Regions from separate parts of the Thalassobacillus hwangdonensis genome, predicted to be linked through region 3. Evidence: riboswitches for the same ligand, from Rfam matches in the RefSeq annotation. Region 3 holds a riboswitch; each other region holds the start of a gene.
What was found. Region 3 has a riboswitch for cobalamin ahead of ACFQ2J_RS08540 (ribonucleoside-diphosphate reductase subunit alpha). Riboswitches for the same ligand answer to the same signal wherever they lie in the genome.
Positions count from the first base shown of each region.

Region 1: another riboswitch for cobalamin. It lies ahead of ACFQ2J_RS04890 (DUF4430 domain-containing protein); the one in region 3 lies ahead of ACFQ2J_RS08540 (ribonucleoside-diphosphate reductase subunit alpha).
Region 2: another riboswitch for cobalamin. It lies ahead of ACFQ2J_RS11940 (acyl-CoA thioesterase); the one in region 3 lies ahead of ACFQ2J_RS08540 (ribonucleoside-diphosphate reductase subunit alpha).

Region 1 covers NZ_JBHTKL010000001.1:915,330-925,501, reverse strand. Annotated here, with positions in the region: gene ccsB (c-type cytochrome biogenesis protein CcsB) at 1-1,043, shown strand, start outside; gene ACFQ2J_RS04900 (response regulator transcription factor) at 1,201-1,917, shown strand; gene ACFQ2J_RS04895 (ATP-binding protein) at 1,917-3,707, shown strand; cobalamin riboswitch at 3,773-3,956, shown strand; gene ACFQ2J_RS04890 (DUF4430 domain-containing protein) at 4,203-4,610, shown strand; gene ACFQ2J_RS04885 (ECF transporter S component) at 4,616-5,116, shown strand; gene sigX (RNA polymerase sigma factor SigX) at 5,297-5,836, shown strand; gene ACFQ2J_RS04875 (hypothetical protein) at 5,826-6,965, shown strand; gene ACFQ2J_RS04870 (helix-turn-helix transcriptional regulator) at 7,132-7,587, shown strand; gene ACFQ2J_RS04865 (ferredoxin) at 7,626-7,874, opposite strand; gene ACFQ2J_RS04860 (helix-turn-helix domain-containing protein) at 8,098-9,162, shown strand; gene ACFQ2J_RS04855 (RecQ family ATP-dependent DNA helicase) at 9,155-10,172, shown strand, end outside.
Region 2 covers NZ_JBHTKL010000005.1:476,406-486,577, forward strand. Annotated here, with positions in the region: gene ACFQ2J_RS11885 (M4 family metallopeptidase) at 1-470, shown strand, start outside; gene ACFQ2J_RS11890 (GNAT family N-acetyltransferase) at 667-1,125, shown strand; gene ACFQ2J_RS11895 (AAA family ATPase) at 1,115-1,624, shown strand; gene ACFQ2J_RS11900 (hypothetical protein) at 1,621-1,791, shown strand; gene ACFQ2J_RS11905 (GNAT family N-acetyltransferase) at 1,788-2,288, shown strand; gene ACFQ2J_RS11910 (hypothetical protein) at 2,302-2,904, shown strand; gene ACFQ2J_RS11915 (type 1 glutamine amidotransferase domain-containing protein) at 2,965-3,633, opposite strand; gene ACFQ2J_RS11920 (hypothetical protein) at 3,757-3,987, shown strand; gene ACFQ2J_RS11925 (M15 family metallopeptidase) at 4,246-4,812, opposite strand; gene thiD (bifunctional hydroxymethylpyrimidine kinase/phosphomethylpyrimidine kinase) at 4,982-5,779, shown strand; gene ACFQ2J_RS11935 (AraC family transcriptional regulator) at 5,813-6,706, opposite strand; cobalamin riboswitch at 6,908-7,089, shown strand; gene ACFQ2J_RS11940 (acyl-CoA thioesterase) at 7,232-7,702, shown strand; gene ACFQ2J_RS11945 (manganese-dependent inorganic pyrophosphatase) at 7,746-8,675, opposite strand; gene ACFQ2J_RS11950 (argininosuccinate synthase) at 9,025-10,172, shown strand, end outside.
Region 3 covers NZ_JBHTKL010000002.1:125,019-135,190, reverse strand. Annotated here, with positions in the region: gene ACFQ2J_RS08590 (LytS/YhcK type 5TM receptor domain-containing protein) at 1-829, opposite strand, end outside; gene ACFQ2J_RS08585 (zinc ribbon domain-containing protein) at 1,026-1,235, opposite strand; gene ACFQ2J_RS08580 (GNAT family N-acetyltransferase) at 1,294-1,746, opposite strand; gene ACFQ2J_RS08575 (DUF2254 domain-containing protein) at 1,854-3,236, shown strand; gene ACFQ2J_RS08570 (hypothetical protein) at 3,230-3,484, opposite strand; gene ACFQ2J_RS08565 (PadR family transcriptional regulator) at 3,775-4,107, opposite strand; gene ACFQ2J_RS08560 (cation diffusion facilitator family transporter) at 4,275-5,186, shown strand; gene ACFQ2J_RS08555 (ArsR/SmtB family transcription factor) at 5,179-5,487, shown strand; gene ACFQ2J_RS08550 (pyridoxamine 5'-phosphate oxidase family protein) at 5,666-6,088, opposite strand; gene ACFQ2J_RS08545 (class I SAM-dependent methyltransferase) at 6,175-6,891, opposite strand; cobalamin riboswitch at 7,006-7,184, shown strand; gene ACFQ2J_RS08540 (ribonucleoside-diphosphate reductase subunit alpha) at 7,342-9,573, shown strand; gene ACFQ2J_RS08535 (ribonucleotide-diphosphate reductase subunit beta) at 9,587-10,172, shown strand, end outside.

The DNA.
Region 1 (10,172 bases), on a different contig from region 3:
TTACGATCATAGGTTTCCTGACTCAAGTCGGTTATTTCATCACCAGATGGATTGCAAGCCAGCATGCACCAGTCAGTAACCTATTTGAATTTACTACATTCTTCGGAATGATGCTTGTATTTGCATTCATTGTCATTTACTTCATCTATCGATTGAATGTATTGGGATTGTACACGTTGCCAGTGGCACTGCTTATCATTGCATATGCCAGTGTCTTTCCAACGGAAGTATCCCCGTTGATACCTTCATTGAAAACTCACTGGTTATATATACATGTAACTACAGCTGCTCTGGGTGAAGCGATCCTCGCTGTAAGTTTTGCCGCAGGATTACTTTTCCTGATCCGACAAGTGGATCAGACTAAAAAGTCAAAACAAACATTCTGGCTTGAATTCGTCATCTACTCCATTTTCGCAACAGTAGGTTTCGTAGTGGTCAACTACGGCTTCGGTTTCATGGATTATCAAGCCCAAATCGAGGCACCTGTGGATGGAAATATGACGACGATTGAATATCAGCTTCCACCGCTTGTAGGACCACAGGATGGAGAACTTGTCAGCGACGGGATGCAGCCTTTGACGACCGCTCCGGAATTTATGCGTGGAGAAGGTGCACCTAGGAAACTCAATACATTACTATGGTCGTTACTAAGTGGTCTTGTCCTTTATGGCATCGCACGATTGATTCTTAGAAAAAGGGTTGCTGCTGCTATACAGCCCAAGCTTAAAAACACCAATCCTGATCTTATCGATGAAGTATCCTATCGTGCAGTTGCAATCGGGTTCCCTGTATTTACTCTTGGAGCACTTATCTTTGCGATGATTTGGGCCCAACAGGCTTGGGATCGCTTCTGGGGATGGGATCCGAAAGAAGTCTGGGCACTCATCACATGGTTCTTTTATGCAGCATTCCTTCACTTACGTCTTTCAAGGGGATGGCATGGAACGAAATCAGCATGGCTTGCTGTCGGAGGGTTTGCAATCATCATGTTCAACCTGATCGCAGTCAACCTTGTCATTGCCGGCCTTCACTCATATGCGTGATCAAAAGGCTATAGGAAGCAGTTTCCTATAGCTTTTTTCTATATATCTATGTTGGAAAGAGGATAATAAGCAGTGTCTATCAGGTCTTATCGGCAGGAGTTTTTCGATGATTAGCGAATAGAGTTGAATAGAGACGTATGATTTTAGGAGGATTACTATGGAAAATGAGGCTAGAGTTTTAGTAGTGGACGATGAAGAACGCATCAGAAGGTTGATCCGTATGTACCTTGAACGCGAGAATTATCTCGTGGAAGAAGCGGAGGATGGAGAGCAGGCTTTGGAACTGGCATTGGAAGAAGATTTCGATGTCATTCTTTTAGATATCATGATGCCCGGTAAAGATGGGATCGAAGTGTGCAAGGAATTGAGAGAAAAGAAAGCGACACCTGTCATCATGCTGACAGCTAAAGGGGAGGAAACGAATCGAGTACAGGGATTTGAAGTCGGTACGGATGACTATATCGTAAAACCGTTCAGCCCTAGAGAAGTCGTACTTCGTGTGAAAGCACTGCTGAGACGTTCTTCTTCCACTAAATTCCTTAATACAGATACACATGCGAAAAATGTGCTCGTCTTCCCACATCTGACAATTGATAATGATGCGCACAGGGTCCTCGCAGATGAAGAGGAAGTGACGCTGACACCTAAGGAGTACGAATTGCTTTATTATCTGGCACAGGCGCCTGATAAAGTGTTCGATCGCGAGCAGCTTCTGAAGGAAGTTTGGAAATATGAATTCTTCGGAGATCTGCGTACTGTGGATACTCATGTGAAACGGCTGAGGGAAAAGTTGAGTAAAGTATCGAAGGAAGCGGCTAAGATGATCGTAACGGTCTGGGGTGTAGGATATAAATTCGAGGTAAGTGGTGACTGATGTTCTGGAGAAGTGTAGTAGGAAAATTATGGTTCACTATTCTTTTACTCGTATCATTCGTCCTGTTCATCCTTACTATTCTGTTACTTGAGTTCTTTGAAAACTATCATGTGCTGGATGCGGAAGAAGAACTTTTGCAAACGGCAAACAAAGTCTCTGAAGTTGTGAGTGAATATGATGAAAGAGGCTTGATCTATGCCACTGCTGGAAGGATCAAAGACCCTACAAGCAGAGTGTCGATCTTCTTCGATCGGGAAGATGTATGGAATTCAGCTTCTGAAGAAGAGAAGCTCCCGCAAATCGATCTTGCATGGATTGAAGCGGATGAAGAGTTGACTTCCGTCTTTTCGGGGAATTCTGTGAAAAAGATTGCGGAGACAGCTGAACTGGATAATGGATTGATGGTGGTAGGAGCACCGCTCGAAAATAGTGAAGGAGCCGTTTTCGTCTATCAATCGTTGGATAATGTCGAAGCAACGACGAAACAGACGACCAAAATCATCTTCTTAAGTGCAGGAATTGCAATCATCTTGACGACGGTATTCGCATTCTTCCTTTCTACCAGAATCACCTCTCCACTGATTCAAATGCGGGAAGGCGCCTTGGAGCTTGCAGAAGGCCAGTTTAATACGAAGATTCCGATTCTGACGCATGATGAAATCGGTGAACTTGCCATGGCTTTCAATCGGATGGGAAGACAACTGAAGTTTCATATTGATGCGCTTAATCAGGAGAAGGAGCTTCTTGCCAGCATTTTACGATCAATGGCTGATGGAGTCATGACCATTAATCGTGAAGGGAAAATCCTGATCACAAATCCGCCTGCTGAGCAATATTTGGACACGTGGCTATTCGAAAGTGGAAAAGACGCGGGGCTTAATATGAGTTATGAGCGCATGGAGCTGCCTGATCCCTTAAAGGATATGTTCAAAAATGTACTATCGACAGAAAGCGAAATGATGATCGAGGCAGAAGTTCAAGGCAGATCCTGGGTCATCATTATGAGTCCGCTTTATGACAAGATGAAGGTTCGTGGAGCGGTGGCAGTGCTTCGTGATATGACGGAAGAACGAAGACTCGATAAACTTCGGAAAGACTTCATTGCGAATGTATCCCATGAACTTCGGACTCCAATATCGATGATGCAGGGCTACAGCGAAGCGATTGTCGATGATATTGCAGAAAGCAAGAAAGAGAAAAATGAACTTGCGCAAATCATTTACGAAGAATCGCTTCGTATGGGAAGGCTTGTCAATGAACTGCTTGATCTTGCAAGGATGGAAGCAGGTCACATCACTTTGAATGTGGAACAAGTGAACCTCCAGCTGTTTATGGATAAAATCATTCGAAAGTTCCAAGGGCTGGCAAACGACAAACAAGTGCATTTGAAGCTTTCGGCCGAACATGAAGTAAGTCATGCAAGGTTTGATCCGGATCGGATTGAACAGGTGTTTACAAACCTGATCGATAATGCAATTCGGCACACAGAAGAAAACGGAACTGTTCATGTGAAACTGGAACAGAACAATCATGAAATCGAGGCGAAAATCGAGGATTCCGGTTCTGGTATCCCTGCGGACGATCTGCCATTCGTGTTTGAACGTTTTTACAAGGCTGATAAGTCACGGAAGCGGAAGAATGTCAAAACCGGCACAGGACTTGGCCTTGCCATAGCGAAAAATATCGTGGAAGCGCATAAAGGCTCGATTGCAGTCCACAGCCGGCTCGGTGAAGGGACAACATTCTCGTTTAAATTACCATTGAAAGGCGAAAATTCAGAAGAATTGTAATAAAATCTTGTTACTTATGAAACATTCTATTTACTTTTCATAATCGTATGGTAAGATGAAAATTGAATTATATAAGGAATGAAGGTGCTCTATTTCTTAGAGCTGAAAAGGGAATCCGGTGAAATGCCGGAACTGTCCTCGCAACTGTAAGTGCTACGAAATGGACGATCCACTGTATCAAGGATATGGGAAGGGTCCAGAGTAGGAATAAGCACAAGTCAGTAGACCTGCCTGCCATTCAAGTTTCAAAGCTTCGAGGATTGAGCGTTTGAGACAACCGGTCGGAATCGTATACGTGCAATCTACGTATGAATGAAAACTGGATTGTCTTCGAATGGATGTCTCAAAAGGTCTGTCCCAAGCATTCGATCATGTAACATACATGATTATGCGGGCAGACCTTTTTTCGTTAAGGCATTCTTCAGCCGCAGGTTGTCTTACGCCCTTCACCTTTCACGAGCTGGGAAACAAACATTAAGGAGAGGAAGGGTTCAAATGAACAGAATACTTAAAATGGTGTTTGCATTGCTTTTAAGCATCGGAATACTAACTGGATGCCAATCCGAAAGTGGCAATGCCGACCAAACTACGGAAACAGAACAGAATGAACAACAGGAAATGAAAGCAGAAGTGGTCATTTCTAAAGAAAACGGTGAAGAAATCCTTCAGGAGAAAGAAATTGAATTTGAAGAAGGACAATCGTTGATGGAAGTGATGAAAGCCAATTTCGAAGTAGAAGAAAGTGATGGATTCATCACGGGAGTTGAAGGGGTTTCTGCTGAGGAAGGCGAAGAGAAAGCCTGGTTTTACACCATTAATGGGGAAGAAGCGATGGTGGGAGCCAATGACTACGAATTGGAATCAGGAGATCAGATCGCATTTGATTTTCATGCTTGGGAATGATCGCAATGAACACATATAAACTGACGTTAATTGCATTGCTTTCAGCACTTGCTATCGCTGGAAGAATTGCAACGAATGCCATTCCGAATGTACAGCCGGTCACAGCCATTGTCATCCTTACCGGCTTCTTTATGGGACCTCTGGCGGCAGTTCTTTTGGCAGCTTTGACGACGTTCCTATCCAACATGCTGCTGGGAATGGGAATCTGGTATATTTGGCAGGTAACCGCATGGGCATTGATCGGTGCAGCAGCAGGGCTGATCGGTAAGTATTTCAGTACTATTCCAAAATGGGGGCTTGCACTTTTTTCCGGTGTAAGTGGCCTCATTTACGGGCTGATCATTTCGTTGACGATGTACAGCTATGCAGGATCATTTTGGGCCTATTATCTGGCAGGACTACCGTTCGATCTATACCATGCGTTCGGGAATATCGTATTCATCACGCTCCTGCTACCTGTTTTTTCAAGGCTGTTCGAACGATATAGCCGCCATGCACTAGCCTGATACCAACCGGATTCCGGTTGGTATTTTTTATGCTTTATGAAAGTTAGACTTTGGTATAGGGTTAAAGTATAAGAAAATATCGCAATAAGCCAAGTTTTTTCTGACCTCTTTGATTATGATGGAAGAGTGAAACTTTTTTACATAACTGAACGACTAATCTATGAATGGGAGGTAGGAAGTGTGGATCGAGTTTTTGAACGTCTGTATGATTGTTATCATCATGATTTGTACCAGTTTGTCTTCTACATGGTGAAAAATAAAGAACAGACGGAAGACCTCATTCAGGAAATCTATATAAAAGTGATGAATTCCTACGATACATTCCAAGGAAAGAGCAGTGAAAAGACTTGGCTCTTTTCGATTGCAAGGCACGTGACGATCGATTTCTTTCGTGCTCAAAAACGGAAAAGAAACCGGATACTGGATTTTTTTGACTGGAAAGAGCGGGGAGAGGAACTAAAAGATTCAGCACCGATTCCTGAAGATATAGCAATGATGAATGAGGAAATACAGAAAGTCTATCATTGTCTCGATCAGTTGAATGTCGATCAGAGAAGTGTCATCATCTTACGGTTCATCCAGGAACATACGCTGAAGGAGACTGCCGAACTTCTCGGATGGAGCGTCAGTAAAGTGAAGACGACGCAGCATCGGGCGATGAAACTGCTGAAAGAACGCATGGAAAAGATGGAAGAGGGGGGAATCCAACGTGAAGCGTAACTCTTACAACGATGAGAAGCTCGAAAAGCTATTGGGCGAATTGCCGCGAGTGCAGGATCGTCTAAGCAAAGAAGAGCTTCACCAGAAAATATCTCCTCAACTGAATGAAAACAAAGTAAAAAAAGAAAGGGCATGGCTCGTTCCAGTCGGTTCCCTGGTGGCAGTCGTCCTGCTGATGGTAATGGTAATTCCTATCCTTCAACAGGGATCAGGAGGGATGGATTCTGCTTCAGAAAGTGGGGATCAGGCAGACAGCAGTGCCGAGATGAACGAAGCGTCCATGGAAGACAGTGGATCTGCAACAAAGGATGACGCAGCAAAGTATGGTAGTGAGTCAGTGGAGGAAAGTGCTTTGGCATTACGAAGTCATCTCTTTTTCCAGGAAGAAGCTGCAGTTTCGACGGTCATACACAGTGCGTTCCTTGGTGAGGGGAAAAATACAGTTCCTGTTTCCTTCATCATGCCGAAGGAAACCTCCACGATTGAAGGCCTTAATAGTGTAGGTGCGTTCAACGTTCCTGGACTGGGCAAGTATCTGTTGGAGGGGGTATCATTTAAAACAGTGGATCAAGGTGGAACTATTGAAGTTTCGTTCCCGGAGCAGTCCGATACACCTGTATGGATGGATGAGGTCCTCATTCAGATGATCCGCTCCAATTTTTCAGATACAAAAGCAATAACATTTACGGATCATTACGGAGGGAGCCTGCCTATATCTACTGAAAAAGCGCAATCGAAGTTTGTATATAAGGTCTTCCAAACAGAGCCAGATCAGCTCAGTTATTTCGTTCCTGTTGAAACCGAAGCATCGTCATTGGAAGATGCAGTACGCGACATGAAGCGCGGAGAACAATCCCCCAACATAGCTGCACCGATACGAGAAAATGTTCAAATGAATGCTATCAGACAAGAGGATCAAACGCTCATCGTACAGTTCGGAGGTCAGCTTGAGCCTAACCAGGACACCCTGGTAATGATTGAAGCTATCTTGGCTACAGCTAAAAGCTACGGAGTTTCTGAGGTTCTATATGAAAATACCGGTTTAGAATCTATCAATGGTCTTGATTTAACAAAACCGGTACCAGTCCCGGCGGCAATCAATCCATTATATGGGTATGATGACAGATAAGAGCGCAGTAGCTCCTGATTAAAAAAACATGAAGTGGACCCGATGAATTCCTAAGAATTTGTCGGGTCTATTTTATTCTATCGAAAGATACTGCTAACAATTGTATGGGACGAGGATTCTCATACATGTTAAAATGGAAGTAGTGTGGAAAAGGGGACGATTTTTTATGGATAAAAAAGATTTAATTAAAGGTATTTCACCTAAACTGAAATTGATACGTGTCGAAAAAGGTTATACTCAACAACGCATGGCTGACATACTTGGCATTTCCAAAAAAACGCTTGTGCAAATCGAAAAAGAACGGAATGAAGCAAGCTGGACTACGATCGTTGCGGTTTGTGCTTTGTTTCAGGATAGTGAAGTCCTGAAGAACACTTTAGGGGAAGATCCTTTTGAAGTAATCGAAACGGTCGCCCATGATCAGATTGACCGACCAAGAGGTATGACGATGGGGGGCAAAGTCTGGTGGACAGAAGTTGAAAGGAAAGGCGCTTATACACTTCAGCAAAATATACTCAGCAAACATTACAGAATTATCGATGACAGCAATTACCGTTGGTACAGTACGTTCGAAGAGGATGAGGCAGAGCGCAAGCTGATCGAACTGGATTCAACAAAATAAAAAGGATGCCTTTGCAAGACATCCTGGGCGGTTAAGTATTATTCGTGTTTCAATGGGTCGCCATCGAAGGATTCATCAGCAACCTTGATAGAATCTGTAGGGCAGCCATCAAATGCATCCTCCATATCTTCCATCAAATCTTCAGGTACTTCAGCAGTCCCGTCATTATCATCCAGCACTACATAAGCGATGCCCTCATCGTCGTAGTCATAGATATCTGGTGCTGCCGCCCCGCAGGCACCGCAGGCGATGCATGTATCTTGATCAACAATCGTGTATTTAGCCATGATATGAAACCTCCTAGATTAGTACAGTTATATGTCCGGATATCGAACATTTACATGTCGGATAATGTAAGCTCATGTATTATTGTAATGCTAAGGCAGATTTTTTTCAACATAAAAATGGTGAGAAAACATTGAAGTGGTAGGCTTTCTGCGACTTATGGCACCGGAATCGCATAACGCCGCAGGTTTGGTCCGTATTTTTTTCGTCAAAGGAGTAAATGTCGTGTTCGATTATATTTTATTAGACTGTATCACTAACATAAAAGGAGAACGTACGATATCAGGAATCTATCATCTCCTTGATGGAAAACGTTCTTCTCAATCATTGCAGGATGCTCACGCATACCAATTGACGAATTATTTTGGTATTTTAAAAGGATTTTCCCGTGAGGACTTGCATAGGGCTTTAAATAGGCTTGAGGATAACGGATGGATCGAGAGGTATGAGGAAGTAGCCGTTGTCACACCCATGGGAAACGTACAGGTTCAAAAAATGAGAAATACATATGAGCCAATACATTTCAGAGGTTTGACTTTAAGCTCCACCATCCCTTTGTTCACGAAGCGTCTCTTCCTTTACATACAAACTGTAACCAATATGCATCTCGGGAAGAACGATTTTCTTCCTGTGGAAGATGATCTGGAAACGACGGAGTGGGTCAGGAACCTTTATCGGACGAGAAAGGGAAACCTTCAACATCATGTGCGTGCACTTTATCACGAACTGGCAGATCTTCTTAGAAGCATGCCTGAGGCTGAAGCGGAAGTCTTCACCTATCGGCTGACAGGTTCAGGTTTCATCGGTTTAACCACGGGACAATTGGCAGTACGTTTCGGAATGGATGCAGTTGATGTACATCTGTTATTGCATCACGTCTGCTATAGAATCTACTTTACTGTCAAAGAGGGTCGGGACAGATATCCTTCCTTGGCCTTATTTACAATAGATGAACAACCGCATATATTGGTTACCAACTCGGCAAAGCGTACGTATGAATTGCTGCAGGAAGGGTTTGAACCAGAACAAATCGGACAGATACGGCGATTGAAAATGAGCACAGTACAAGATCATTTGGTGGAAATTGCTCTGGTTGTACCTTCATTTGAAATCTCTGATTATGTTACAAACGAGGCCATAGAACAGATAGCGGCGACTGCAGATACACTTGATACGAATCGTTTGAAGGATATCAATGCAGCACTCCAGCAGCGCTATGACTATTTCCAAATTCGGATGGTCCTCGCTCATCAGCAAAATCAGGCTAAAGTAGGGGAGTCTTATGAATAAAGAACAACTGTACCGACTTTTACGTGAACAATTCGGTCATTCTTCCTTTCGTGAAGGTCAGGAGGAAATCATCACAGATGTTCTTCAGAAGAACGATGTGTTGGGGATTCTTCCTACAGGAACCGGGAAATCGATCTGCTACCAGTTACCTGCTTCAATCCTCCCGGGAACGACCGTCATCATTTCGCCACTTGTGTCGCTCATGATTGATCAGGTCAAGCAGCTAAAAGCATCAGGATTCAAGAAAGCAGTTGCATTGAACAGTTTTCTTGGTCGTGAAATGCGCATGAAGGTGTTAAGAAATCTCGAAAAATATAAACTGGTGTATCTCTCACCGGAAATGCTGCAACATTCGTTCATTGTGGACAAGCTTTCATCAATGGATATACCTTTGGTCGTCATTGATGAAGCACATTGCATTTCACAGTGGGGGCATGAATTTCGAACAGATTACCTGAAGATCAGGCGAATTCTTCCTCACCTTGATGATCCGACGGTCCTCGCCCTGAGTGCAACTGCAACGCCTGAAGTACAGGCTGATATTCGCAGCCAATTGGGCAGGAGCAACATGATCGGACATATCTATCCGATGGATAAAAGAAACATCACCTTCAGCGTAGAACAGTGCAGACACCCTGAAGAAAAGATCAACAGGATCGTAGAGGTGCTCAGGGAAAACCATGTGCCTTCTATGATTTACTTCTCCAGCAGGAACTGGACGGAAAAAGTTGCGTTCGCACTGGAGGAGCAGCTGGAAGGGCGTAAGATCGCCTATTATCATGGTGGAATGGATCAAACCGACCGGTTATTGATCCAACAGCAATTCATGAATGGAGAGCTCGATGTGATCTGTTGTACGAGTGCATTCGGAATGGGGATCAACAAAAAGGATATACGGATGGTCATCCATTTCCACCTTCCTTCACAGTTGGAGTCCTATATTCAGGAAATCGGCAGGGCCGGGAGAGATGGTCATCCATGTCTCAGCCTACTTTTGTTTACTGAATCGG
Region 2 (10,172 bases), on a different contig from region 3:
TGACAGACACTTCTGCAAGCCTCGTCTATGAAAATCAGTCCGGGGCACTCAACGAGTCATTCTCAGACGTGTTCGGTTATTTTGTTGATGATGAAGACTGGTTGATGGGAGAAGATGTTTATACGCCTGGAGTTGCTGGAGATGCACTGCGCAGCATGTCTAATCCGGAGCAGTACAACCAGCCTGCACACATGAATGATTATCAAAACCTGCCGAATACGGAAGAAGGAGACTGGGGCGGCGTCCACATCAACAGTGGTATCCCAAACAAAGCTGCCTACTATACGATCAACAGCATCGGCAAGTCAAAAGCGGAACAAGTCTACTACCGTGCCTTGACCGTCTACTTGACCCCGAACAGCAATTTCTCTGATGCGAGAGATGCACTAGTCCAATCTGCGAGTGATTTGTACGGTTCATCAACAGCAAATGCAGTTTCGACTGCATGGGATAACGTCGGAGTATATTAATTTTCTCGAGAAGAGGGCCTTCAGGGTCCTCTTTTTGATTTGAATAAAAAAACGAGAGGAATGATTAGAAAATGAGTGCGCTTAATCAATAAAACACTTTTATTAATCAGAAAACCTTTAGTTTTAATCAGAAAAAAAGGAAATTCAAACAGGAAACCACTAGGAAATATTGTAAACTATAAGTGGGGGTGGTGTGATGGTCACTGTACGAGCTGCCGTAAAAGAAGAAGCTGAATTCTTTTCAGAATTAGCCTTAAGCTCGAAATCTTACTGGGGGTATGATGAACAATTTATTGAAGCCTGTCGGGAAGCATTGACGGTTTCGGAAGAATATATAAATCAACATCATGTCTATGTAGCTGAAGTGGAGGGGACAAAGGTCGGCATCTTCTCATTCATCCATGAGGGAGGCTGGCAATTGGATCTTTTATATATTGATCCGGTGCACATCGGAAAGGGATATGGTCGGGAGTTATGGAACTCGCTGATTTCTATAGCGAAGTCATTGGGGATCCAGTCATTCACGATTGACAGCGACCCTCATGCGAAAGAGTTTTACGAAAAAATGGGTGCTGTTCAAATTGGTGAGACACCCTCTACAGTCTTTAAAGATAGGAATCTACCGTTGATGCAGGTGACCATCCATGCCAAATAAGAAAATACATATTGTTGGGTCAGTAGCTAGCGGGAAAACGACACTGGCGAAACAGCTATCAATAAAATTGGGAATACCATATTACGAATTGGATAACGTCGTTTGGGAGCGACTGCCGGACGGAGAGCGCAGGAGAACGGATGAAGAGAGGGATGCACATCTAAAGTCGATTCTTGAAAATGACGCTTGGATCATCGAAGGGGTGCACCATGAATGGGTTGCTGACAGTTTAGAACAAGCAGAACAGATCATCTACCTCGACACTCCGATGTATAAGCGCCGCATTCGTATTGTTACAAGGTTCATCAAGCAAAAGTTAAAGCTGGAGAAAGCCAACTACACGCCGACCTTTGAAATTTTTAGGAAAATGTTCAAGTGGAACCGTCATTTTGAAACCGTTGGAAAGCCTGCGGTATTGGAGAAACTGGCACCATATGAAAAGAAGACGCACATCGTACGCAAGTCGAACATGAAAGTCATCAATCGGAGGGATGCGTGATCAATTTTTTCATCTTATTCGGAATAGGGGCAGGAGGGCTGCTGCTGGCCATTATTGGAGCGGTTCTCGCAGTGAAGAACCGGCTGAAAGCACCACGCAAAGAAATGAATGAGCGGATGCAGCATTTAGAAAAAGAGATCGCTGCGCTGAAGGAGGATAAAAGGTGAAGATTGAAAGCATCGAAGCACAAGACATCACTTCCGTAGCTGAACTCTACTGCCGAGTGTTCTCCTCCGATGTGGAAACTGCAGAACAGAATATTTCCAAGCATGCAGGCTATCTAGGATTCAAAGGAGTGTTGGCTACCGATGAAAATGGATCAACGTTAGGCTTTGCATATGGTTACACAAGCCTCCCGGGGCAGTTTTATCGGGAAAAGCTGGTGAACCAGCTTACACAGGCACAAATAGAAGAGTGGCTCGAAGATTGTTTTGAATTTGTTGAGTTGGCTGTAAATCCTGATCATTTGAGAAAGGGAATAGCCAGTAAACTGAAAGAGCACTTATTTAAAGGGCTATCAAAACAGACTTCCGTATTGACCACTGCAACTGATAATGATGCTGCACTTCAAATGTATAAGCGAAACGGTTGGGAAGTACTTCATCCATCAGCACCAGTATTATCTGAAGCAAATCCTCAGGTCATTATGGCGAAGAAATTATAAGAGGGGTGTATGTATGTTATTTCATTACCACTTTTGGACTCCTTACGTGGAAGAAACAGAAAAGTTCTATATAGAGCAGGGTTTTACAGTGCACCAAAGAATCGGAAGGCATGAAGGAGAGTTTCAATCCTTCCATCCACCTTTGGACTGGGAAGATTTCAGGGAGAAACAGATTGCTTTCCGGATTATTGAAGTGAAAAAAGGTTCTGTCAATATTACCTTTGGTTTGGGGAAGAAACCGATGTTCGATCATATCGGCTTCCTTGTGTCTCAACAGCAGCATGATGAAATATGTACTCGTGCTGAGGAGATGGGGTGGAAAACTGATCCGGGAGAGCGAAGAACTTTCATCGGCACACCTTTTGAATTCCGCGTCGAATTGCAAACACATAGGGATGCGATTGATGAGGGAAATGCTGACTTTGCTAGGATTGACCATATGAAAATCAGTACGCCTGAATTTGGCTTGGAAGAAAAGCTGACCCAATTGCTGGGAAGGGAAGATATCAAAATAGCAAGTGTCACTGATGAGGACGTCATGCTGAAGGAAGTGACGATGTGGGGTATGAGTGAGGATAGTACCGACCCCAATGGAGTGTTGATCCTTCAGAGATAGAGTGCAGTCTATCAGAACAAAAAAAGATCTCCCTGTGATCGAGGAGATCTTATCTGCTTACTATTTTTCGTTCAACGCGCCCACCATTTTTTTAGCGACGCTTTCACTCGACATCGGATTTTGACCGGTAATCAGATTGCCATCTCTTACTGCATAGGAAGACCAGTCTTCTCCTTTGGAATAATTCGCCCCTTTGTTGCGTAATTCTGTTTCAAGCATGAACGGCATGTGCTGCTCTAATCCCATACCGATTTCTTCAGAATCAGCAAAGCCGGTGACGTTTTTTCCTTTTACAATCGGTGTACCATCTTCATACCTTGCATACACAAGTCCGCTTGGTCCGTGACATACAGATCCGATTACATTGCCTTGCTCTGCATGTTGCTGAAGCACGTACTGAAGGGTCTCATTATCTGGGAAATCGAACATGGTTCCATGTCCTCCAGGTAAGAAAATTCCATCGAAGCCTTCAGCATCCTCTTTGGAAAGTTTAGCTGTATTTTTCAGTTCTTCCTGAGCCTTTGCCCATTCTTGAACTTCTTCATCTGGAATACTGTTCGGATCCAATGGCACTTCGCCGCCTTCAATGCTTGTTACTTTCACTTCAAAACCTTCATCTTTGAAAGCTTTGTAAGGAACGGCATACTCTTCAAGCCAAAGACCTGTCTGTTGTTCTTCTGTAAGTTTTGTATGGTTGGTTACTACCATCAATACTCGTTTGTTACTCATGTTGTCGGCCTCCTTTAATTGAATCCTGATTCGGTCTTTTTTGACCGTGTCCCATTTGTAACATGGAATCGTTGTTTGCCTCAAACCGTTTGCTTAAGAAAAAAACGAAGCGGAGGAATGTGTGTGGTATTGGTATTGATGTTTTATATTCTTGTTACATGTGTGTTCAGTGGCAGTTTTGGATATCTCGGGTACATTGCATTCAAGAATTTTCTTGCAGGACTTGTTATCACAATCATGGTTGGGTTTGCCATTCCGTTTGTAATGATGCTTGTGAAAGCCTATATTGGTAGTTTGCTTGGTGTAGGGTTGTACATTTTATTAGTAAAACTCAATCGGAAACTTGCATATTAAAAAGAGCGCTTTGCGGAAGCGCTCTTCTTATCTGAAGAAAATTTCGTTGATTAATATATATGCTCCTACCAGGAACATGCCGATGGTACCTGGTCATATCGGCGGGAATTTCGGTAAGTCATCCCCATGTTTATCGGTTTGACCAGACGCATCTTTGGAACTGCCTCATAAACCTGTCTTACATTTTTTATTCTCGTCCATAAAATCACCTCATTATACCTTATATGGTATATCGGTGAGTTCTTTTTGTCAAAAGAGTCATTCATGCGCCTCTTCCGTTGGCCGGTAGCCACGCTTCAACTCTCCTACTCTCAACCCGAAATCCATTTGAAGATGCGGATAATCTTTGAATCCAGGCCAGTCTCCGCCCCATTCAAATCCAAGGTCCTTAGCAATAGCGACCACTTCCATCCAGTCAGACTCCCCGTTATCATTGCCGTCATGCTCCAGGTCCCAGATGACGTTTCCATCATCAAGTCGCAGTGCGAAATCAATCGCAAGCCCATAGTTATGGTAAGAGCCACCGCCTTTTACATTGGTGACGATGTTGCCACCTGTGCTTCTTCCTCTTTCGTAAAGACGATTTTGTTCTTCCACAGAACGAAACCCATCAGTAATGATGATGTCGATTCCTTTTTCAGCGCTTTTGCTGATTAATTCTTCTTTCTTTCCATCGACAACTGGATGGAGTTCGTTAGGTAGTGGTGCATCTTCCTTCAACTCTATTTCATCATTGGGATATGTGATGTCATCAATTGGTAAAAAGTAGAGGATACTGATTACAGCGAGAGCGAAAATAAGCAGACTGATTATGTTTTTGATCAATGATGTGTGCTCTCCTCTCTTACATAATCTATTTATTTACAATTCTATCAAAAATTCTACAAACAGGCTTGATTTGATGCTCGGAAGTTGTGGTGGGATAGCTTCATGATTACACTGGTGGATGGTAGGGAAAGAATGTAGAAAACGGATATAGGAGAGGAAAGCTGTTATGATACCTAGAGCATTGACGATTGCTGGATCTGCCTCACAGGGGAGTGCAGGCATCCAGGCCGATTTGAAAACATTTCAGGAACGCGACGTATATGGCATGAGCGCGATAACAGCCATCGTCGCAAACAATAGTATTACAGAGCAGGGGATTTTCACTCACCCGCTTGAATCAATCGAGGCGCAAGTGTATGCGAGTCTTGAGCATGTCGGGGTAGATGCGGTTAAAACCGGAATGTTGTTCACGATGGAAATCATCAAGCGTGTAACAGCAATGCTCAAGGAAGCAGAGGTAGAAAAACTTGTCGTCGATCCGGTCATGATTGGAAAAATGGGATCGCAATTGCTTCGTGATGAGGCGATTGAATCGATGAGAGAGGACTTGATTCCTTTAGCGACAATCATCACACCCAACCTTATGGAAGCGAGCCGGATCCTGGAACTTGATGACATCCTTACTGTCGATGGAATGAAATGGGCAGCGGAACAACTTCACAAATTAGGTCCTTCCTATGTGCTAGTGAAAGGTGGAGCGTTAGAGGAAGATGCGGTGGATGTCTTATATGATGGTGAAACGTTCACAGAATTCAAGGCGGACCGAATCGATACCATCCATACAAGTGGAGCGGGCTGCACCTATGCTGCTGCTATTACTGCTGAGCTTGCAAAAGGAAAGTCTGTTGAAGAATCAGTGGCAATTGGAAAAGACTTTGTTACTGCTGCGATTAAGCATGCCGTTTCATTCGAGCGGGGAATTGGATCGACTTATCAGGCAGCTTACCGTAAAAATAAAGAGTAATGGCCAGTCAGATCAGCCATTACTCTATTTGTGTTACGCTTTTTTAATACTGGGTTGGATGGGGATGTAAATGTCCATCTGTTTATTTTCTGTACCATAACACCTTTCATCATATAACTCGAAATCCAAAGTTCCACGATGCTCATAGCTTGATTGTGGGAACCATTCGGTGAAAATGTAATTCCAAGTAGATTGAATGGTAGAAGGGAAGGACTCCTCATCTGCTTCCGGGGTGGTGAAGACCGCATAATCCAATTCCGGAAAACTCTTATAGACCATACCTTCAGGTGTATCTGTGCCTTCTTTCACTTCCATTCCGATGACATATACAAATTCACCGGTTTCCGGGGAGAAATCTGTACACACACCCAACTCCACATTTTTGTTCAAAGGTTTAGGAATGTTCAACCCTAGCTGATTGTTGATGTACTGCTGCCAGAACTCAGGGATGTCCTGGTTGTTTTGTCCATCCTGATTTTTTGTCTTCAGACCATAGCCGATAAGGTGGAAAGCAGGTTTCGTAATCATTTTCGGTTCCATTGTAAACCCTCCTGATTCTAGATTTGCAGGTAGGTAGGCTTTGCCTCGCAGTGGACCACTAAGTTGTTGTGCGTTTCGGTAGCTTTTAGGTGAAACCCCATAGTATTTCTTGAACGCTCTGTTGAAGGATTCGTGGTATTGAAATCCAACGTCAAATGCAATATCGATCACTTTATCATTCGAGTAAAAGAGCCGCTCTGCTGCCTGAGTAATTCTTCTTTTCCTTACATAATCCATTACGGATTCCCCAACCATGGCTTGAAAAACCCTGTGGAAATGAAAAGGCGAGAATTGAGCTACTTCAGCCAGTTGCTCTAAAGTGAGAGGTTCTTGCAGGTTTTCCTCAATATAATCAAGCGTTCGTTTAATACAGTGCACATATTCCATTGTTGCGTCCACCTACCTTATCTTTACAATAGCAGTAATCAGCAGAGGGTTCTTAACCATTTTTGCTACTTTAAATGTAACTTACATACCTAATAATAATCTAGATTTATCGGAAACTCTTATGTTTCTATATCTAAAAGGAATTGACAGATAATAAAGGATAGGCGATAGTGAATCCAGGGGGACTCGTTTCTCCTTTTACAATTGAATATGCCTTATGGTGGCTTCATTCTTAATGAAGCTGAAAAGGGAAGTTGGTGAAAATCCAACGCGGTCCCGCCACTGTAAAGAGAAGGTACATAAATATACCACTGTAGATATACGGGAAGGGTTATGTGCTGATGATTCTGAGCCAGGAGACCTGCCATAGGGAAGGGCATGAATTCCTACGGGAGATAGGAGGGTGTTACGTGAAACTTCATTGTACAAAATCGATGGTGATCCCTTGAATAGAATGATTTTTTTCTGATGCATCTTCTTAACGAAGGTGTTTTTTTTATTTTACAAGGAAAGGATTCGATTTAAATGAAGCCATTGACAGTAAGTCATTCAAAAATGAAACAAACAAGACTGGTATTACCACCAGATACGAATCATCTGGATACGATTTTCGGAGGGAAGGTGTTGGCCTACATCGATGAAATTGCTGCTTTGACTGCGATGAAACACTCCAATAGTGTGGTAGTCACAGCGTCTATTGACTCTGTAGATTTTCTTTCCTCAGCAAAAGTAGGCGATGCATTGACTTTGGAAGCTTTTGTCACTAGGACAGGTCGCACTTCCATGGAGGTCTATGTAAAAGTGCATGCGGATGATCTACTGCAAGGGAAGAAAGTGGTCACAACAGAGTCTTTCTTGACGATGGTCGCTGTGGATGAACTAGGGAAACCAAAACCTGTACCTTCTATCATTCCTGAAACAGATGAAGAAAAGAGGTTGTATGATACAGCTCCTTCTAGAAAAATGCATAGGCAAAAGCGCCCGGCGCTAAAGTGAATAGTAAGAACAAAAGCCTCGTCATTTGACGAGGCTTTCAACTTTAACCTTTAAATGCATTTGTCAGTGGTGGTACGATTTGTTTCTTACGGGAAACGACACCCTCAAGAACAGCTACATCATCCTGAAGCGTCGTATTGAACGCTTCTTCTACTTTCTCTGTGTTTTTACCTAGTGCCAAGACAGTGGAATCGTTTTTCAAAATGTCTGTGATTGCAAGTACGAAAAGGTTCAGACCTTTGTCGTCGATTTTGGAAGTCATGGCATCTTTAAGTTCTTCTTTCCGTGCAAGAACTTCTTCTGTATCGACAACGTTCACCTGCGCGATTTCCACTTTTGCATCGCCCATCGGGAACTCTTTCGCATCAAGGGAAATAAGGTCAGCCGCGGAAGTGTCTTTCGTATTGGCACCCGCTTTAAGCATGTCCAACCCATATGCATCAAGATCAACGCCTGCAATCTCGCTAAGTTCTTTTGCTGTATCGATATCCTCCTGTGTACATGTCGGAGATTTAAGCAGCAGTGTATCGGAAATGATACAGGAAAGCATTAAGCCTGCGATGGACTTTTCGATTTCCACACCATTTTCTTTGTACATTTTTCTTAGAATCGTAGCGGTACATCCGACCGGCTCGACGCGGAAGTAAAGCGGCTCTGCAGATTCAAAGTTTGAGATGCGGTGGTGATCGACAACCTCCACAATGCGGACATCTTTCAAGTCATCCACACTTTGCTGTGGTTCGTTATGGTCAACAAGTGCAACCTCATTTACTTCGTTTGAAACTGTCTCTACTTGGCGTGGTGCTTCTACACCGAAGTAATCCAACGCGAATTTTGTTTCTTCGTTGACTGTACCAAGGCGGACAGCTTCAAAATCTTCTCCAAGTTTCTTTTTCAAGTCTGCATACACAAGTGCAGAACAAACCGTATCTGTATCTGGGCTCTTATGACCGAATACTAGTCTTTTTTCCATGAACGATTCTCCTTTTTTATGAACTCATCTTGAGTTTAATGATTTTACCGGTGAATTTCAATCATTGTAAGTCTTTTTGCAACGGATATCTCCAATCTCTCTTCAGTGGGCTAAATGCTTTATGAGCGAAATTTTGAATTTGTGGGCGAAACCAGGGGTTTTGTGAGCGGAAATCCGAATTTATGAGCGAAAATCTGAATATATGGGCGGAAATCCAAAAATGTGAGCGAAAACAGATTTTAGCCTCCTATTAAACTAGCCCGAAGTACTTTTTTCAAAAAACCACTTGAATTAATATACTTAATATTGCATAATAATTCATAACATTCACATCAAAGGGGAGATTCGCATGGAGAAGCAGAAAGTTGTTTTGGCATATTCCGGAGGGTTGGATACCTCCGTTGCAGTTAAATGGCTTCAGGAAAAGTATGAGTACGATGTCATTGCGGTAGCGCTGGATGTAGGGGAAGGGAAAGACCTTGATTTTGTTAAACAAAAAGCGCTCGATGTCGGGGCCATCAAGTCCTATGTCGTAGATGCGCAGGAGGCATTTGCAGATGAATTCCTACTGCCTGCCTTGCAGTCCAATCTATTATACGAAGGAAAGTACCCACTAGTTTCTGCTCTCTCCCGACCTTTAATTGCAAAAGTGCTGGTGGAGATTGCCCAACAGGAAGGTGCGGTTGCTGTCGCTCATGGTTGTACGGGGAAAGGTAATGACCAAGTGAGATTCGATGTAGCCATTACGGCATTGAACCCGGAGCTTCAGATCGTAGCACCTGTCCGCGAATGGGCGATGTCGAGGGAAGAGGAGATTGAATACGCCAAGCAGCATAACATTCCAATTCCGATTGACGTCGATAATCCGTACAGCATCGACCAGAACATGTGGGGAAGAAGTAACGAGTGTGGAATTCTGGAGGATCCTTGGCAGGAGGCACCTGCGGATGCATACGAACTTACCGCCGATCCGATGGATGCACCCGACGAACCGGAAGTAGTGGAAATCGAATTCGCAAAGGGCAAGCCTACAGCGCTGAACGGAGAAGCGCTGGCTTTCGACCACCTCATCTTAAAGTTGAACAAGATAGCAGGGAAGCATGGAGTTGGAAGAATCGACCACGTTGAAAATCGTCTCGTCGGGATCAAATCACGTGAAATTTATGAATGCCCTGCAGCGGTTACATTAATTGCTGCTCATCAGGAATTGGAGGCACTTACGTTACCTCGTGAAGTAGCACAGTTCAAGCCGCTCGTCGAACAGAAATTTTCGCAGGTAGTGTATGAAGGGTTATGGTATTCACCTTTGACAAAAGCATTGCAGGCGTTCATCGCACAGACACAGGAGCATGTCTCGGGGGTGGTGAAAGTGAAGCTTTATAAAGGAAATGCCCAGGTGATCGGTCGCCAATCAGCTCAATCGCTCTATGACTTCGATTTGGCAACGTATAAAAAAGAGGATGCGTTTGATCACGAAGCAGCACTTGGTTTTATCAA
Region 3 (10,172 bases):
GCTTGTGATGATCATCCGCCATCCCCGCATGGGCAAGGATCTGATCTTTATCGGTGATGGAGACTGCGCTGGCATTCACCTCTTTATAAATGATTTCACATACTTGGTTTGCAGATGTTCGATTCAGGCCTTTTCTCAGATGGGCAATCGTAGATTCGGCAAGCTTCAAGGCTTTTTGAGCCTGGAGTGCGCCTGCCTTTTCTTCCTCATTCAATACATTCCGGATGATCAGCAGGAACAATGCCGATCCAACACCATTGGCGATGATCATCGGTATGCCGATTTCTCCCACAAGGTCCATCGCCTGTGAAAACGGACGGGCCACAAGGAGGATGATCCCCATCTGAACCGTTTCTGCTAATGAGCCAACAAATAAGGCCGTACTCCATTTCAGAGGCTTGGTCTTTTTATGAAAAAATCCGGATAATATCCCGGCGACTATTGCGGAAATCCCACAGGCGACTGCTGTGAATCCACCGAGTGCATATCGGTGTACCCCTGCAATGATACCCGCTCCAATTCCAACCTTGTAACCACCGAGTAGACCTGCAGTTATGATTCCGATAACACGAGAATTAGCGATTGCTTCTGATTCGGCGAGACCGGTCACCCAGTTGCCGAACTCCGCGGATTCCGTGTTGAACGTAATACCTGTATAAGTTCCAATGATTCCGAACACACCAAAGAACAGAATCGCAGAATATTGTTGCCTGCGGTCGACATCTTTCCGATCGACCATCGCTCTCGAAAAGCGGAAACGCGTGATGATGAAGGCGACCATCACAATGATGCCCAGCCGCTCGATCATGGGAAGCAGAAGTTCAAACATTGGAAGAAGTCCTTTCTCGTCTTTGAATACCCCTATTCTAGCACGCAGGAAGAACTTTTATGAATAACAACAAATGTGCAAGCGCTTTGTTCACCCTGACAAGCTTAAGAAAAGCCTCTAAATTTTTTCATACAATAGAAGAAGCCCGGACAATAAATTGTCCGGGCTAATGTTAGGTATTATGCTTTTTTACAGATTATCCCCCAAAGAAGAAATCGAAGACGTTACCTGCAGTCGAAGCTTTCTTATTATAAAACTCGGAGTAACCGCAATTCTTGCAATAGACGACGGTGAATTTGTTATTCTGGACGTCCATCATCTTCGCTAGACCAGAGCCTGTCATTGCTACATCCTTTGTGCCTGCATCGGTACTTCCACACTTGATACAACCTTCGCTGTTTGCCATAGTGCATTCCTCCTCTATCATTCTAATACCATTCTACGATTAAAGGTAAACAAAAGTTTCACCTGCCACCTTTTTCCCACAGCATATCAATATGTGGGATACCATCATCCAAGTAAGAATCTGAAATATCCTTAAACCCGAATGAGCGATAAAAACCGGCCAGATGTTCCTGACCTTGAAGGAATATCTGCTCCGTACCCCACTCTTGCTGAAGTACTTGCATCGCTTTTTCCATCAGCATTCTGGAAACACCTTCCCCCCGATGTTGCGGGTGTACGATCACCCTGCCGATCGAAGGGTACGTGTACTTTCCACCTCCCGGAACCAGTCGGCAGTAAGCAATGATCCGCTCTCCCTCACGTGCCCACAAATGAAGAGAACTCTCGTCACACCCATCAAGCTCAGGGTATGGGCATTCCTGTTCGACTACAAAGACATCAACGCGTAATTTCAGTACCTTATAGAGTTCATGCGTGCTCAGTTCATCAAAGCGTTTTATGATCCATTCCATTATTCCTACTCCTTTCCGCTTCATTTTCCAGTTTTACGGGCAAAGTAAATGGGAAGTGACAGATAGATTATTTTATAGCAATAATAATCAGAAAGTAGGTCTTCCTATTGATTCTTAAATTACTCCCCATTTCATTGAGAAAATATTTTGAAATGTCCAGGCGGCAGCGAAAGCATGAGATCCAGAACACATTATGGTATATGCCGCTCGTTTATGTACTTGGTTCGCTAGTGTTGGTCGCCATCACCCTGTTCCTGGACCTGAAAGTGGAGATTTTTCAGTACACCCACACTTTCTTTCAATCCGAGGCACAATCTACCCGGGTTCTGGTCAGCACACTGATTGGCGGGATATTGACGCTCAGTGCCTTCACGCTGAACTCCGTGCTTGTGGTTCTGACTACGTTCAGTGGCCAGTTCTCTCCACGGATGCTGTTGAATTTCATTTCAGACCGAAACACTCAGCACGCACTCGGCATATTTAACGGTAGTTTCGTTTATGTGCTTGCTGTATTCCTTTTCATAGCCAATCGTCCGGAATCCTATTATACGGCCATACCTTTGACCACAGTAGGACTAGCATTTTTCACTGCGATGACCTTCATCTATTTCATCAACCATGCAACAACATGGATGCAGGTCCACAATATCACTTATTCGATGAACACTACCTCCAAACGCATCGTCCAAGAATCATTGAAAAATGAACTGGAAAGATATCGCATCGAATCGCCAGGAAGCCTCCTGGAAGAACATATGGAAAATAAACATACGACGGAAGCTGTGAAATCCGGCTATCTGCAAATTATTGATTATCGGAACATCATTGAAAGCGCAAGAAAAGATGGGATCATCATCCAGATGCATGCAAAGGTCGGAGATTTCATCCTTAAAGGGAACCGACTGTTTTCCTACTGGGGACCTTCGATCGAGAACATCGATCAGATGAAGTATTGTAAGATGATCGAGATCGGACATAAGGAAACAGAAATGCAGGATATCAAGATGGGGATGACGAAGCTTTCTGAAATTGCCATCAAAGGATTAGGGAATAATGATCCACAAACCGCAATCAACACGATTCATCAAATGGGAGAACTGCTCGTTTCCGTTGAGAGTTACATTTCCTTCACTCCTTACCTCGGAGATCAGGACCACCATGTACGAGTGGTGATGGAGTCCGAAGATTTCAGTTACTACCTTTACAGGGGATTCGGCTACATTCGCCATTACGCCCAGGATAATTATCCGATCATTACGGAAATCATTTCAGTACTCGGTTTGGTCGCACAGAATATTGACGAGTCGAAGCACGATCGGATCTGGGAATTCGCTTGCAATACCGTCGACCATATATCGACCGAGTTCATTTATGACCTTGATCGCCACTTCCTGTTAAGCAGGCTTTATACACTGGCATTTCATACAAACAAGATCAAAAGCTACTACAATCTCGAGAAGAGCCTATTGAAGATCGAGGAAAATCAATGACGTTCCTTTAATTTGTTGAAAGCCTTGATGAATGCTTCAGGGTAGTCTTCCATTACGTATGTCAATACTCCCTGGTTAGTATGCAAGTATAACAGCCCTGTCTCATTTTCCGTAGATTTGAATGAGACGTCATATACTTGATGAAGGCTGAAACGATAATTCTCTGATGTGATTTCATGTTCATTGATGACGATTTCATGTGTCTTTTTGAGATATAGCTGCTTACCCTGTTCAATTTTTCGTTCCATCTGGATGTATTCCTGTTTCACTTCGATCCTTTACACCTCCCAGCTTTCATTCCAGTGGAAGATATTCGAATTGTTTCTTCCACTCTCTGCTTTATTACATTATAAGACTGCCAGGAGTCCTTGTCATTCAAGACCCATTGTCGTCTCTTAAGGTCATGGATGTCAGGGACTTTATAATTATAGCCAGCAAAATACATAGTATTTTTATGTATATAGACAAAATTTTTTCAGTCTACTGGAGCTGTTTATTGGAATGATTGCTCAAGGATTGATCGAGCGCTTTGCTTGATTTATGAAGAATCTCTGCCAATCAATTGATTCATTACCTGAACATAACGGTGCCATTCATTCGTACGCTCTTGCAGAACCTTTTTCCCTTCATCGGTGATTCTGTAATACTTTCTTGCAGGTCCTTTCTCCTGTTTCTGCCAATAGAATTCAATGTAGCCTTGTTTTTCAAGTTTATGAAGCGCTGGATAAAGCGTACCCTCTTTCACCTGAAAGGTATGGTTGCTCCTGCTGTCCATCTGCTTGACAAGTTCATAACCGTACATGTCGCGATCATTGAGCAAGTGCAGTACCAGCAATGAAGTACTCCCTTTTACGAGTTCACGATTGAACATCTTTTCACCTACCTAGAATAATAAGGTATCTACAGCATATAGGAATCGAATCGCTATTGCAAAAGGGAATGACAGAATATTTTTGACAAAAAACATTCTCATATTTATCATTATATATGCACACATATTCATATATACATATTATAACGAAAAGGAGGTCGAATCCTATGTCTCATCACCACCATCATCATCACGATACGAGCGGCAATATCAAAGTCGCTTTTCTATTGAATTTTTTCTTTACGATCATTGAAATCGTCGGAGGAATCCTGACAAATAGTATGGCGATCCTTTCTGACGCACTGCATGACCTTGGAGACTCACTTTCCCTCGGTTTAGCCTGGTTCCTCGAGAAGTACTCTAAAAAAGGTAAATCCGATACATTTTCCTTCGGTTATCGACGGTTTTCCCTGCTGGCAGCTTTGATCAACAGTGTCGTACTCATTGTCGGCTCTGTCTTCATCCTGACAGAAGCCGTTCCACGTCTGTTGAATCCTGAACAGCCGAATACATCAGGCATGATCGCTCTTGCCATCCTTGGAATCATCGTGAACGGAGCCGCTGTTTTCCGTTTGCGAGGAGGATCATCAATGAACTCCAAAGTCATGACCTGGCACCTGCTGGAAGATGTATTAGGCTGGGTTGCAGTATTGGTTGTAAGTATCGTGATGCATTTCGCCGACCTGCCGATCCTCGACCCGATTGCGTCCATCGGTATTACGCTCTTCATCCTGTACAACGTAGTGAAAAATCTGGTTTCAACGATGCGACTTTTCCTTGAGGCTGTACCTGACAACATCGATTTGGAGGATATCATCGCAAAAATGACGAATCTGGAAAGTGTTATCTCTACCCACCATACCCATATGTGGTCATTGGACGGGGATCATCACGCTTTTTCCACTCACGTCGTCGTTTCCGGAGATGCTGGTAAAGATGATGTCTGCAACGTAAAAGAACAGATAAAGGAAATCATCAAAGACATCCACCTCGATCATATAACCATTGAGATTGAATATGAAGATGAATACTGTTCGATGTTGGAAAAAGATAAACAAGGGGGAACAGAAGATGGATGAAAATCATTCCAATGAATTGGATGAGGAAACGGTATTCCTCGTATCCCAGACATTCAAAGCGTTATCCGATCCTACAAGGATTAGGATATTGAACTTATTATTCGAGAAAGAATATCCGGTGACAGAAATCGCCGACCGATTAGAGCTTCGCCAATCTACTGTCTCCCACCAGTTACGTTTTCTTAAAAACCTTCGATTGGTGAAGTCACGCCGGGAAGGTACGTCAATTTATTACTCGCATGATGATGAACATGTGATCAATGTGCTTCACGAAATGATCCAACACTCGCTTCACGCTTGATGGCGGATGGTGGATGTGTCGAATCTAGTTGGATTTTGACGTTCGCCAGATTAGTTGCGACTATCGCCAGTTAATTCAGATTTTCGCCAGATTAACGCTGAGTATCGCCAGATTAGTCCTCATTTTCGCCAGAAAAAAACTGCACACAAAAAGAGAGGCCAAAAAAGCCTCTCTTTAGTTAAAGTTCCAATGTTTCAGGTGTATCTTCTCCTGCGTTCATCAAACGAACCTGCTCAGGCGCAATTTCCAAAACGATATATTCGGGATCGTTCGGACCGTCGAACCAGCGTTTCATCCTGTCACTCCAGAGCTTCTCCTTCACTTCTGCATCGTCTCTGATCGTCGCTTTCCCCTCGATTTCAAGGTAGGCATCGCCGTATCCTTCTCCTTCATACCCGATCAGAATATGAACGTATGGATTTGCATCGATTTCTTCCGCTTTGTGCGTTTTTTTGTTTGTAGGTGTATGGATGGTGAGCCCGTCATTGAAAAACGTCATGAACCTGGAGTGTGGCTTGTCATTTTTCACCGTCGCCAGTGTTCCTACTTTATTTCCACTTAACACATCAAGTATCTTATCTTTCAATTCTTGCTGATTCAACTTCAACTACCCCTTTCATTATATGAACTATATGGGTAGTTTCCCTTAACCTCTGCAGGAATAAACAGACAAATGTGCGGGGGCGATTATTTTTCAAGTATGAATACCCACATGAATGTCAGTGCTTGTTTCAGTTCTTCCGGGAGGTCTTCAAGGTGCTGTTCCGTGACTTCACGTTTATATACACCATGTCCATCAACAATCCGCCAGCCTGTTTCTTCTGCCATCGAGGCGAATTCCCAAGGCATCATCGTATTGCAGATTACCTCTTCACCAAAAACCCTCCGGTAACTGTTCGTCCTCGGCATTGCGGTCGGTCCCAGGATTCCGATACATAACTTCCCACCTGGCTTAAGCACCCGCTTCACCTCGTTAAGCGCCTGTACGGGTACTTCCGTCCATTCAATGCAATTGATCGCCATCACCGCATCAAAGCTCTCCGCTTCAAATGGAAGATCAACGAAATCCCCCTGAATGAATGTCATCGATTCATTTTCGAGTCTCTTTTTTGCAAGCTCGACCATTTCAGTCGAAATATCTACACCTGTAACGTGATACCCGTCTTTGTATAGTTTATAGGAACCGTATCCATCGCCACAGCCGATATCAGCAACAGACGATCCATTTGCTACATGCTTCTCAAGAAAAGGGATGATCGTTTTTCTGCTTCCTTCATCCCACATTGCTTTACTTTTCTGATTCCAGAAATCGGCTCGTTCATCCCATTTCCGTTCTGCTTCTCTATGCCATTGAAAATTATCCGTCAAACCGTATTCCTCCTTGTCATCCTTCTGTTTCCTTATTCGCTCCTTTTAGCGAAAACCCTTCTATTCAAAAATAACGGTTGCAGTCTATCAATAAAAGATATATCATAGGTGACACAATATATATCAATCATTTCGAATTTAACATCTATATATAGTAAAGCGAGCATGTGATGCCTATAGGCTTAATAGGGAAGCCGGTGCAAATCCGGAACTGCCCCCGCAACTGTAATCACCGCCGAACCGACAAACCACTGTACACAACATGTACGGGAAGGGTCGAAGTAGATGAAGGTGTGAGTCAGGAGACCTGTCACTGTTCGTTGGAAGTTTCTACTTCTTCGGGGATTGAGAAGGTGAAACGATGGGATAATACGTTTGTATTTGATGATCGATTCATCTTTATTATTCCATGGTTTCATCCGCTCAATGGGAGCGGATTTTTTTATTGCCTAAAAACATTTCAAGGAGTGATTTATTGTGAATACATTGACAGCAGCACCTCAAGCAAGGTGGTCGGATTGGATCGACGTGCAGCAAAAGAGGTTTCCTTCCCTGGATACAGCGCCCTTTAAACAGGAACTGACGAACATGAACTTGGAGGAACTGGAATTTGAAGAGCAAATTCATCTGCTCACACTTACAACACTGTCCTACATAAATGAGAGGGAGGCAGATTGGACGTTCGTAGCAGCGGATTTGTTACGCACCAAGATTTATGAAGAAACGAAGAAAAACAGGAATCAGTCATACGTGTACACCGGATTTCACACGTTGATCAAACGTTTGATCAACGAAGGAATCTACAGCCCCTTCCTTCTGGAAACCTACTCCACCGAGGATGTGCAAGCGTTAGAAAAAGTAATAGATCCCGAAAAAGATACATTTTTCACCTATATCGGTTTGAAAACGTTAACGGACCGTTATCTTTCCAGAAATAAAGAAAAAGCATTACTGGAGCTTCCACAAGAACGTTTCATGATCATCGCGATGACCTTGATGGCAAAAGAGAATGACGAGAAAAGAATCTCTCTCGTCAAAGAAGCTTACTGGGCTTTGAGTAATCTATATATGACAGTAGCTACACCCACGCTTACGAACGCAGGTAAAACTTACGGGCAGCTAAGCTCCTGTTTCATCGATACGGTCGAAGATGACCTGCAATCAATCTTTGACAGCAACACTTCCATCGCTACGCTCAGCAAGCACGGCGGCGGGATAGGTGTCTATCTCGGAAAAATCAGAAGCAGAGGCAGTGACATTAAAGGGTTCAAAGGTGTTTCTTCAGGTGTGCTTCCTTGGATGAAACAGTTGAACAATACCGCTGTCAGTGTCGACCAGTTAGGACAGCGCCAGGGTGCGGTAGCTGTGTACCTCGATGTGTGGCACAAAGATATCTTCCCGTTCCTGGACAGCCGATTGAATAATGGCGATGAGCGGCAGCGTACACATGATATCTTTACAGGCGTATGTATCCCGGATCTATTCATGGAGGCAGTGGAAAACAGAGAAGACTGGCATTTGTTTGATCCCCATGAAGTAAGGAAAGTGATGGGATTTTCACTGGAGGACTTTTACGATGAACAAAAAGGGAATGGCAGTTTCCGCGAAAAGTACGAGGCCTGCGTGAACCACCCTCTCCTTTCCAGGAATACCGTTCCTGCCATCGACATCATGAAGCGCATCATGATCAGTCAGTTAGAGACGGGAACCCCGTATATGTTCTATCGAGATGAAGTCAACCGAATGAATCCGAACAATCAGGCAGGAATGATTTACTGCAGCAATCTATGTACAGAAATCACACAAAATCAATCCGCAACCATCCAGGAGGATTATTTCACTTCGGAAGGTCTGATTTACTCGGTTAAACGACCAGGTGATTTCGTCGTCTGCAACCTTTCCAGCATCAATCTCGGAAGAGCTGCTGAAGAAAAGATTCTAAAACGACTCATCCCTATCCAGGTGCGTATGCTGGATAATGTCATTGACGGAAACACCATCCCGGTATTGCAGGCAACAGTCACGAATCATAAATACCGCGGAATCGGGCTTGGAACATTCGGCTGGGCTCACCTGCTCGCCAAGAAGAAAATCAAATGGGAGTCAGATGAAGCGAACACGCTTACCGAGGAACTTTATGAAACCATCAATTTTCTTACGATACAAGCGAGCGCCGATCTGGCAAGAGAAAAAGGATCCTACCCAATGTTCGAAGGATCGGATTGGCATACTGGAGCTTACTTCGAAAAAAGGCAGCTGACTAAGAAAGGAAAGTTGGATTGGGAAGGTGTGAAAGACCAAGTACAAACAGACGGATTGCGGAATGGTTACTTGATGGCCATTGCCCCGAATGCGAGCACATCGTTGATTGCAGGTAGTACGGCCAGTATCGATCCCATTTACAGAAAGGCTTACGCCGAAGAGAAAAAGGATTATAAAATACCAGTCACAGCCCCTGATTTGAATGAGGAGACATTCTGGTACTACAAAGCTGCTCATGAAACAGATCAATTCGCAAGTATCAAAACGAATGGAATAAGACAGAAGTATATCGACCAATCGATTTCATTCAATCTTTACGTGAAAAATTCAATCAAAGCCAAAGAGCTGTTGGAATTGCATCTCTCCGCATGGAAAAACGGGCTGAAGACGACTTATTATACTAGATCGACCTCTGGACAAAACACGGACTATGAATGCGAAAGCTGCTCATCTTAAGGAGGGTTCAACGATGGAATCATTGAAAACACGTAAGCTGATCGACTACGATGCTCCTAACGCATCAACCGGAATAGTAAATGGGAAGAGCTCCAACGTACTCAACTGGGACGATATTCGATTCTCCTGGGCATATCCCATGTACAAAAACATGCTGGCGAACTTTTGGGTGCCCGATGAAATCAACATGGGTACAGATTTAAAGCAATGGAGTCAGTTATCGGAAATGGAGCAGGATACATTCAAGAAAATCATAGGATTATTGGCTTTTCTTGATTCGATTCAGACGGATTATTCCGGTAAAATTGCAGATCATCTGACGGACTCCAGTCTATCTGCGCTGATGCAGGTGCTGGCTTTCCAGGAAGTCATCCATAATCAATCCTACTCTTATGTACTGTCTTCCCTAGTAGAACAGCAGGAGCAGGAACGGATCTTCGATTTTTGGAAGCATGATCCGATCATCAAGGAACGGAACAATTTCATAGCGGAAGGATATGAGGACTTCGTACGCGATCCATCCTTGGATCACTTCCTGAAATCGATCGTATATGATGTCGTACTGGAAGGCTTGTTTTTCTATACTGGATTTGCGTTCT